One region of the Pedobacter sp. AC379 genome, then DNA from elsewhere that is predicted to be linked to it. Evidence: riboswitches for the same ligand, from Rfam matches in the RefSeq annotation. Region 1 holds a riboswitch; each other region holds the start of a gene.

The links. A riboswitch is a leader RNA that binds a small molecule or an ion and turns the genes downstream of it on or off. The one in region 1 is predicted to bind S-adenosylmethionine.
Region 2: linked by a shared signal. The riboswitch ahead of ACZZZW_RS18505 (O-acetylhomoserine aminocarboxypropyltransferase/cysteine synthase family protein) and the one ahead of ACZZZW_RS11510 (hypothetical protein) in region 1 are both predicted to bind S-adenosylmethionine.
Region 3: linked by a shared signal. The riboswitch ahead of ACZZZW_RS15065 (SusC/RagA family TonB-linked outer membrane protein) and the one ahead of ACZZZW_RS11510 (hypothetical protein) in region 1 are both predicted to bind S-adenosylmethionine.

The regions. Positions count from the first base shown of each region.
Region 1 covers NZ_OZ409839.1:2,541,541-2,544,806, reverse strand. The annotation lists gene ACZZZW_RS11520 (SRPBCC family protein) at 10-921, opposite strand; tRNA gene ACZZZW_RS11515 (tRNA-Cys) at 1,137-1,207, shown strand; SAM riboswitch class I at 1,233-1,332, shown strand; gene ACZZZW_RS11510 (hypothetical protein) at 1,415-1,621, shown strand; gene ACZZZW_RS11505 (DUF4833 domain-containing protein) at 1,631-2,203, shown strand; gene ACZZZW_RS11500 (hypothetical protein) at 2,358-2,897, opposite strand; gene ACZZZW_RS11495 (winged helix-turn-helix domain-containing protein) at 3,075-3,266, shown strand, end outside.
Region 2 covers NZ_OZ409839.1:4,248,684-4,251,949, forward strand. The annotation lists gene ACZZZW_RS18495 (trans-sulfuration enzyme family protein) at 1-114, shown strand, start outside; gene ACZZZW_RS18500 (hypothetical protein) at 160-1,176, opposite strand; SAM riboswitch class I at 1,386-1,496, shown strand; gene ACZZZW_RS18505 (O-acetylhomoserine aminocarboxypropyltransferase/cysteine synthase family protein) at 1,762-3,093, shown strand; gene ACZZZW_RS18510 (homoserine O-acetyltransferase family protein) at 3,135-3,266, shown strand, end outside.
Region 3 covers NZ_OZ409839.1:3,412,410-3,415,675, forward strand. The annotation lists gene ACZZZW_RS15060 (peroxiredoxin family protein) at 83-1,354, opposite strand; SAM riboswitch class I at 1,491-1,597, shown strand; gene ACZZZW_RS15065 (SusC/RagA family TonB-linked outer membrane protein) at 1,915-3,266, shown strand, end outside.

The sequences.
Region 1 (3,266 bases):
AAAACATATTTAATTCTTTTCGCTAAGTACTTTAATATGATCCATTACGCGTAAATGAACATTTCTAGTTATACTTTCTGCCCATAAATCGTAATACCAAATCGGAAACACCTTTAAACTATACCAGCTATTACCAACAAGTGTTGTGGTTCCATCGCCATTATCTTTTAATAAAAACTGCCCCCTTTCAATATCAATATGCCCCATAATTTCAGGATCTTGCGGCTGCCCGAAAATATCAAATGTTAAATCCTTATTGATATCAAAAGTTACGATCTTTTCATCAAATACATACCCATTGCTAAAAATACATTTTCTTCCCGCTCCTTTTTTATAAGCGGTAACTGTAGTCTGCATTGGGCTAGGCATTCCTGCTCTAAAAAGCCAGTAGCTATTTGCTTGTTTGATTTTTTCGAACGCCACTACATTTTTCCAAATTTTCTCCGGCCTAGCTTTAATAACTATCTCGTCACTTACCATATTTCTATAATGGTGATCAGAAATGGAATCAGCTATAAAAACAACAAGCAATAAAGAAACAACACTTACATTTAAGGTTTGATTACGCTTCTTAAACATTGCTTTACCAATAAATGCACCTGTAATTACAAAAGCAAAAATAAGTGGGGAAACAATAATTAAACAAATTGTTCCCTCTTTTAAAAAAATGTAACTCAATAAAATGGCAAGTAAGCCATTTAGGATAGAATACCAGATCAATATTCTGCTTTTCAGATTAAGATCTCTCCAAAACCAGGCACTAATTATACCCATTAAAAGTGGTAAAATTACAAATTCTGAAAATACTAAAATACCATCTTTCTCACTATGGAGCAGATTATTTAACCAGATAATAAATAAGGTTACCACATTTGAGATAATGATTCCCAGCAGCAATTTTGATTGGAGAAACGTTTTCATATTATACTGATATTTGATCAAAAGTATAATATATTTTTAAACTTTCAAAAATTATTGAAAATAAAAATATCAAGTTTATTGAATTGATATAGAAAATAAAACATATGTAAGAAATTACAATTATCTACTATTTCTATAGAATTTATAGTAATTATTATTACTTTTGCTGGGTCTTCTTTAAAAGCTGGTTAAACGGCTTCTAAAAAAGATCATATAGTCATGTGGCCGAGTGGTTAGGTAAAGGTCTGCAAAACCTAGTACGGCGGTTCGATTCCGTCCATGACGTCTAAACATTAAATTGTTTACATACATACTTATCAAGAAAGACGTAGGGAATGGCCCTTTGATGTCTTAGCAACCTGTTGATTAACAAGGTGCTAATTCCTTCTGCAATTGCAGAAAAGATGAGTTTGAAAGCAGATTAATTTCTGCGTTCAGCGAATGATCAAAAAGCTATCCCCCTACCGAAAACTGGTAATTTAAATTTTATGATATGTCGGTATATTTTGATTATCCATCAATAAGGGATTTTTTTGAGATTCAGGGAAACAATTCCTGCGAAAAATTAGATGATTATGAACATTGTAGGGCAGAATCGGATTGGCTTTATAATGCACAGCGAAATGAAAATGAGGAAACAATTTCGGCAGAAGATCAACATCAAAAAACACCTAATACATACTACCGCTCTTATACATAAAAAAATAAAATGTACCAAACACCTTTAAGAATATCAAAAACACTATTTACAATTGTTTTAAGCCTTGTAATTTTTTCAACTCAAAGCCATGCACAAGGTAAAGATCCATCCCCTATCAATTTTCCGACACCAAAAAATATAGATCATTTGCTATTTTATATTCAACGTGATCCAAATACGAATACCCTCATTTATGCGCTAAACCTTAAAGAAAATGGCACTATCAATACCAAAAATCCTATTCAGGTGTATTGGATCAGGTATGGTGAAAAAGGGCAGAAAAAAGACCTGGGGTATATCCAAAGGAAGTTTGCTTATGGCATTGATACAAAAGCATTGGGGACAGATAAATATGAATTTAGATTTGTATCACACAAAAAACTGCCGTTTTATTTACAAAGATATAGTGATAAAAGCTACCATGTTTCGGTAACGATAAACAACCGGACAATAAGGGTTAAGCGATTATTTGTGAGGATACAAGGAGGCAGTTTCTGGCTCCCAAATGTGAAATATGCAGAAATTGAAGGCACTGAAGAATCAACTGGTAAACCTATAGTGGAGCGGATAAACGTGAAGTAAAATAACGGTCAATAGTTTATGTAATTGTTTTTTACTACAAAACACTAATGGCAACGCCATAGACATTCATTATTACTTAAGCTTCAAATACTTATATTACTTATAAGATAAAAGAGAGAAATGGTCTGTGGAGACACAGACCATGGATTCGTACTCAGCAACCACCTTTTTTAGGAATGCGTTTAAAAATAACCTGATGATCTCGCTCCACATATTCGCAGGATATTATTGGATATGAGTACTTGGGTGCATGTGATATACTGTGGCTTTTAATCATTATTTTGTCGTTAACTCTCAGGCTATGCAATTGTTCAAGTTGTGACTTTTCTGGCTCAAATTGTAAAATATAATCGTCGCTATTAATCCTAACCATCACAGCAAAACCTAACCTTGATCCTGGTGGAAGCGAAAGAGCAGTTACAACAGCTTCCATATTGGTAAAAGCAGTTGTATGCTTCCTTATTTTAGCCGCACTGGTAAACACTCTTTTACCTTCAGGAGAAGCCTCCCATTTTTTGTATTTAATGCCATCGGGTGTAGACTCCCACTTTTTTCTTTCGGCATTCCTTTCAGCAATAGAACGCGGCTTTGAAGACGGCTTCTTAGTCGTATCATTGCCAATTTCAGGATTAGCAAATACTAATCCGCCCACTACAACCAGTGGTAACATCAGCGCATAAATCAATTTTTTCATAATTTTTGTGTTTTACTAAATACTTATAGATTCTCTTGGTTATTCAAAAGGAATAGATATGTTTTATTTTTCCATATGCTATCCTAGTTGATGCAGCAAAACTACCTTGATCTTTTTCCACTTGAGAAATTTGGATTGTAAATAAAAATGTAATCTTTGTAAATAAAAACTTGACGTATGCAATTCAGCCGAAATCTGCTTACCCGAAAACCTAAATACCTGGTTGTATTGATATTGCTTTCATTAATTGCTGTAATTTATGTGGCTTTCCATATAAGTGATAAAAATACTTTTGATTTCGCCAGAAGGGAAATTTTGCTTCGTCAAATCGGGCACGAACTGCTTTTACAGTCGGGTGATAGCACATCT
Region 2 (3,266 bases), 1.7 Mb from region 1:
CGCTATTCAGTAGAAGGACCGGATAGTAAAACCCCTAAAAATTTACTTCGAATTTCTGTAGGCCTAGAGCATGTAGATGATATTATAGCCGATTTAGCGCAGGCACTGGGTTAATTTAAGTAAACCACGCAGGTTTTAAAACCTGCGTGGTCTTAAAATTTATTTTGGATTACAAACCGTAGTTAACTTTAATGAATAGTTTGCTTCCAATGGTTCGTTAGTTTGTGCCAAACGTTGCGAACCTGTATTGGCAGGACAGGCAATATCTCCAGCTGCATCGTAAATTAATTTGGTTCCATTAGCTAACAATTCTTTCGGTACGTATACCTGTACTTTGGTAATTGAGTATCCTGAAGGAAAATAACGTACATAATAACCATCAGGATGTTTCGTCCAGATGCCACTTGGCACATCACTTCTTGGCGGAGCCATCCCCGCAACAATTGCATATTTTTCAAGATCCGCATAGGTATAATTTCCAGAAGCAACCAATTGGCGGATATTATTTTCAGCTTCAAAAACCGCCTTGACACCAGATGGCAATTGATCCTTTGCTTTTTCCATCACATCAAATGGCAACACGCCTAATGCACCACCTTCCAGCTGAGTAAGCTGTTTTGGTGTTAATAATTTAATTGCAGTTAATTTAACCTGACCGTTATAATCAGCAAATTTAGTTCTTGCAATTATTGTCCATAATAAAGCCTGAATATCGTGTTGTTCTACATCTGGATGTTTTTCAGCACTTTTTAAAATAGATACTACAATTTCCTCTTTCGGGCCTAAAACAGGCGCAAACATATAACCATCTCCTTTTGATGGAGCAAAAGTTCCTGCTTTTAAGCAATAACTTTTATTGGTCATTTCGTAAAGGCCTTCACATAGTACAAATCCTCCATCAGGATTTTTCGGCAATAGATATAAAGGTTGTGCTTTTAAATTTAAAGTGGTGATAAAATCCGGAAGTTTTTCGCCCGCTCTGTTTACATCTTCAAAATTAGTTGTAATGGCTGCTGGTTGTTTCAAAAACCTATCTACACCTAAAGCTTTAGCACCCTGGGCCGTGCCTACTTTTAATAATTTATCTTTTAAACCTCCGAATTGAGCGCTTACATTGTTTAAACTTCCTATGGCAAATAGTAGCACTAAACATAGGGATTTTGTATTTTTCATCATGATTAAATTTAGATAGGTAACACAAACTTAGAATTTTAAGCGTTAATTTTATATTAAAAGTTTTAAGCCAATAATTTAACACAAAATACATACCTCATTTTCAGAAAGTTAACTTTAATTCGGAATTTTATTTTGTGAATTAAAATTAAATTCAGACATTTGAAATATTATTTGGCGGAAAGCTAAATAAAAGTCAATCTTCGCAGGTTGATTTATAAAGAAGTGGCGAGAGACTGGCTCGACGACCCACTGGCAACCCTCAGAGAGAGAAGGTGCCAATTCCTGACCGGATAACAAGGTGTTATTTGGAGATATAAATTAGAACTGATGAAAACATTAAATCTTCAATCGCTAAGCGAGCCCATTGCAAACCTGAAAAAGTCAGAAAAAAATTCTATTTCTTTTATTTGTTGCTACATGCGTAAGGTTACTTGTATGTGCTGTTGCATACAGTAGTTTAAAAATCTTCCTTTTTTGTTTCATTCAAACTGGAAGGTCCCGGGAAATCGGGATACGCCCTGTTAGGTTAATATTAGGCTAAGGCTATACCTGTAGCTCATCAATCAACATTAAAAAAAAGAAATTATGTCAACTTCATATAAATTTGAAACCTTACAATTACATGCTGGTCAGGAAATAGATCCAACAACAGGTGCCAGAGCAGTACCTATTTACCAAACCACATCGTATGGGTTTAAAAATGCAGAACATGGCGCAAATTTATTTGCATTAAAAGAGTTCGGAAATATCTATACCAGGATTATGAATCCAACAAATGATGTTTTCGAAAAACGTATCGCTGCATTAGAAGGTGGCGTTGCAGCACTAGCGGTAGCATCTGGTCAGGCGGCTCAGTTTATTGCATTAAACAATATTTTAGAAGCCGGAGATAGCATCGTTTCCTCTTCTCATATTTATGGCGGAACATACAACCAATTTAAAGTAGCATTTAAAAGATTGGGCATACATGTTGATTTTGCCAACCCGGATGTGCCTGAAGAATTTGAAAATAAAATTACGGATAAAACCAAAGCGCTCTACCTCGAAACCATCGGCAACCCTGCTTTTAGTATCCCCGATTTTGAAAAAATTGCTTCAATTGCTAAAAAATATGAACTTCCTTTGGTTGTAGACAATACTTTTGGCGCAGGTGGTTATCTATTTAAACCATTAGAACATGGCGCAAACATTGTTGTAGAATCTGCAACAAAGTGGATTGGTGGTCATGGTACAAGTATTGGAGGTGTTATTATTGATGGTGGAAACTACAATTGGGGCAACGGGAAATTTCCGCAGTTCTCAGAACCTGCTGAAGGATACCATGGACTGGTTTTCAGCGATGTTTTTGGCATCGGTGGACCATTTGGCAATATTCAGTTTATCATCCGTGCAAGGGTTGAGGGATTAAGAGATCTTGGCCCTGCCCTATCACCTTTTAATTCTTTTCTTTTGTTGCAGGGATTAGAAACGCTATCGCTCCGCGTTCAACGCCATGTAGATAATGCATTGGAATTGGCCACCTGGTTAGAAAACCATCCGCTGGTTAAAGAAGTTCAATATCCGGGCTTAGCGAGTAGTAAATACAACAATCTGGCTAAAAAATATTTAAGCAATGGTTTTGGCGCGGTTTTATCTTTTGAGTTGGCCGGAAGCAAAGAAAACGCAACACAGGTTATTGATAATTTAAAACTGGTATCTCACCTGGCAAATGTGGGCGATGCGAAAACGCTTATTATTCAGCCATCAGCAACCACCCATCAACAGTTAAGTGAAACAGAACAGCTGGCGGCAGGCGTAAAACCAAACGCATTAAGGGTTTCGGTCGGTATTGAGCATATAGATGATATTAAAGCCGATTTCGAACAGGCATTCGCGAGTATCAATAATTTAACTACTGCAGCTCATTTACAAGCTTAACCCAACCCTGCTTAAGCGATTTAAAACAACAACATTACAAAATGCATAACGCTAAAAATGATAATACTCCAAAATCTTCTTCGGGAAATTTCGGTGCTACATATAATTACAATAAACAATTCAAATTAGAAAGCGGGAAAAAGATCCGCAACCTTCAGATTGCTTATCAAACT
Region 3 (3,266 bases), 870 kb from region 1:
AAAATATTCGTTTACTCGTCAATTCGACCATAGGAAGAAAACTTTCTCTAATGGTCGGTGTCTCACCGACCATTTATTAATGTTATTTCTTCAACAGCGTATCAATCTCCGTATTAAATTCTTTCACAAACTCATCATAAAATTTCCCTGTTGCAGGGCCATTAAAACCGGTATGTATCTGTGCTACATTACCTTGTTTATCAATAATGATTGTGGTTGGGAAAGAGAGAAAAGAATCGAGGGCTGGCAAAGATTCAGATACCACCTGTTTATCCGCAGTACCGGCAAGTACCTGATCGTACTCAATACCAAAGCGTTCGCGGAAGCGGTTCATTACTTTTTTAGCATATTCAGGCTCGGTAGAGCGCTCGTAATGCAAGGCAATAATTTCAACACCCCGTTTCTTGTTTTCTTTATACCATGGTGCAATAAAAGTAGCTTCATCTACACAGTTAGGGCACCAGCTCCCTGTAATAGTTAATACCACAACCTTATTTTTGTATTTTTCATCCTTGAGTGAAATCTTTTTACCATTTACATCAGGGAAACTAAAATCGAGTGTTTTATAACCCTTTTTGAGATAAGTAAGTTTATAAGGATCGGGTAGGGCAGCATCCTTATTTTTAGTTCCTGTAAATGGCTGACTTCCTCTTGCACCTAGAATCTCGCCTGTTAAAGTACCATCAGGTTGGAAAGTTCCTTTGTAATAAGCTGGTGAAGAACCAATAAAGCTGGATAGCTGAAATTCATTTCCTTCTACTACGCCTTCAAGAAATCGCGAATCGCCGGTTACACGAAGAAAAGTACCTGTAAGTTTATTGCCTGTTTGCTTAAATAGCCCTACAGTTTTTTCTTCTTTGCCATTAGGCGATTTAAAAACCACATCGTAACTGCCAGAATAATCTGCTGTGGCAGGTTTATTATTGGAATTAAAGCGGAAGTTTTTGCGTTCAGCAACAATTGTTAAAGGTTTACCTGTTTTATCCTGTTTCCGTAATGTACCATTTAGCTGGTCACCATCAATCGCAAAGGCCAGTTCGTTATCAAATTGATCAAGTTTAACAAAAAGAGAATCTGTAGTTTGCGTTACTACGCCACCTTCGAAACTTTCTTCAGCATTGCGAAAATATAATTTCTGCTGACCGCCTTTTTCATTAATCTCAAAGTTGAATGGAATTTCTAATCCTTCCTTTACTTTCGCTATTCCGCGCCAGTTACCCAATGCTACAAAGGCTTTAGTTGCTTTTGCGCTGGTTTTTAGCTTTTGGCTATTTGCTAAAGCGGTATTTTCCTGAGCGTATGTAATTGATGTTGATATGGCCAATAAGGCTGATAAAATAATTTTCGAATTCATTAGGACTGTTTTAATCGACTAAATTAGTCGACAAATATACGGGTATATTGAGCAAAGAAAAAATATTTCAATAAAAATCTACAAAAACTATAGGATAAATGGAATTAGTTATACCTTTGCTGCAGTTATTTTAAAATACTTATCAAGAAAGGCGGAGGGAATGGCCCTATGAAGCCTTAGCAACCAGCTATTTGTTAGAAATGGTGCTAAATCCATCCCGGATAAATCTGGGATAGTTAAGTCAGTTGTTTGCATATCCTTATCAAAATATATGGGGCACTTCTGATTTAAGAGGTGCTTTTTTTGCTCTGCTGCATTCTTGATTAGTAAAAATGTTATAAATAAAATCATCCAAATGGAAGAAACAGACGAGCAAAAATTAAATCATTTAAATCCTTGCACATATATCCGAATGTGTAAGCCCTGTTAGCACTGCTCCAGGTTAACAGGCTTTTTCTAGGCTAACCAATCCTTTAGTAATATGAAAATTAACACGGTTTAATCGTGGTGGAATCGTTTTGCCCAATTATTATCCCTTTTACTAATTATTAACTACACACATGTTTAAATTTATTAAATCAACAGCGTTTATTCTGCTGCTCTTTATAGCACAGCAGCTATCCGCTCAAAATGCAACGGTTTCCGGTACGGTAAAATCGGCAGATGGAGAAACACTTCCCGGTGTTTCCATTCTTATAAAGGAGACCAAGCAAACATCAATTACTGATGGTAAGGGCGCTTTTTCTATAAATGCACCCGATAAAGGTACTTTAGTATTCTCTTACATTGGTTTTAAAACCCAGGAAATACAAATCAGCAAAAATGGACCGATTTGGGTTGTATTGCAATCGAGCGATAATGCACTTGATGAGGTAGTGGTAACTGCGTTGGGTATTTCGCGACAAAAGAAATCTCTAGGTTATGCCGTTCAGGAACTTAAAGGACAGGATTTGGCTGAAGCGAAAGAATCTAACCTGGTGAATGCATTGGCAGGTAAAATTGCCGGTGTAAGGGTAACCAACAGTCAGGGCAGTATGGGTTCTTCGCGGGTGGTAATCAGAGGTGAAACTTCAATTGCAGGTAACAACCAACCTTTATTCGTGGTGGATGGGATTCCTGTAGATAATTCGCAGTTAAATTCTGCCGGGGCAAGAGATTATGCCAATACCATCTCGGATATTAACCCGGAAGATATAGAATCGATCAGTGTTTTAAAGGGCCCAAATGCGGCTGCTTTATATGGCTCCAGGGCTGCTGCAGGGGTGATTTTAATTAAAACCAAAACCGGAAAATCAAAAAAAGGATTAGGGATTGCCATTAACTCAAACGCTGTGTTAGAAACCTTATTAACACTACCTGTTTATCAAAATGCATTTGGTCAGGGATCGGAAGGTAAATTCAGCTATGTAGATGGTGCGGGTAAAGGCATTAACGATGGGGTAGATGAAAGTTGGGGTCCAAAATTGGATGGAAGATTAATTCCTCAATTCTTTTCTAAAGGAGTTGCTGTTCCATTTGTTGCACACCCGGATAATGTACGCGACTTTTTTCAAACCGGATATTCATTAAATAATGGTGTATCTGTTGCTGATGCAGGAGAAAAATACGATTACCGGATTTCGTACAATAACCTTAAACAGGTAGGCATAGTGCCAAACTCAGGTCAGGGCAAAAATTCATTTGTATTAAATACATCTCTAAAAATAACACCAAAGCTTACGTTAACGGCTAATGCCAATTATAGCAAACTCAATTCAGATAATTTACCTGGCACAGGTGGTTCACGATCAACAAGTACGATGTTGCAGTTTACGTGGTTTGGCAGGCAGGTTGATATTAACCAGTTGAAAAACTATTTAGACGAAAATGGAAAAACGTTTAACTGGAATAACAGTTACTATAGCAATCCATA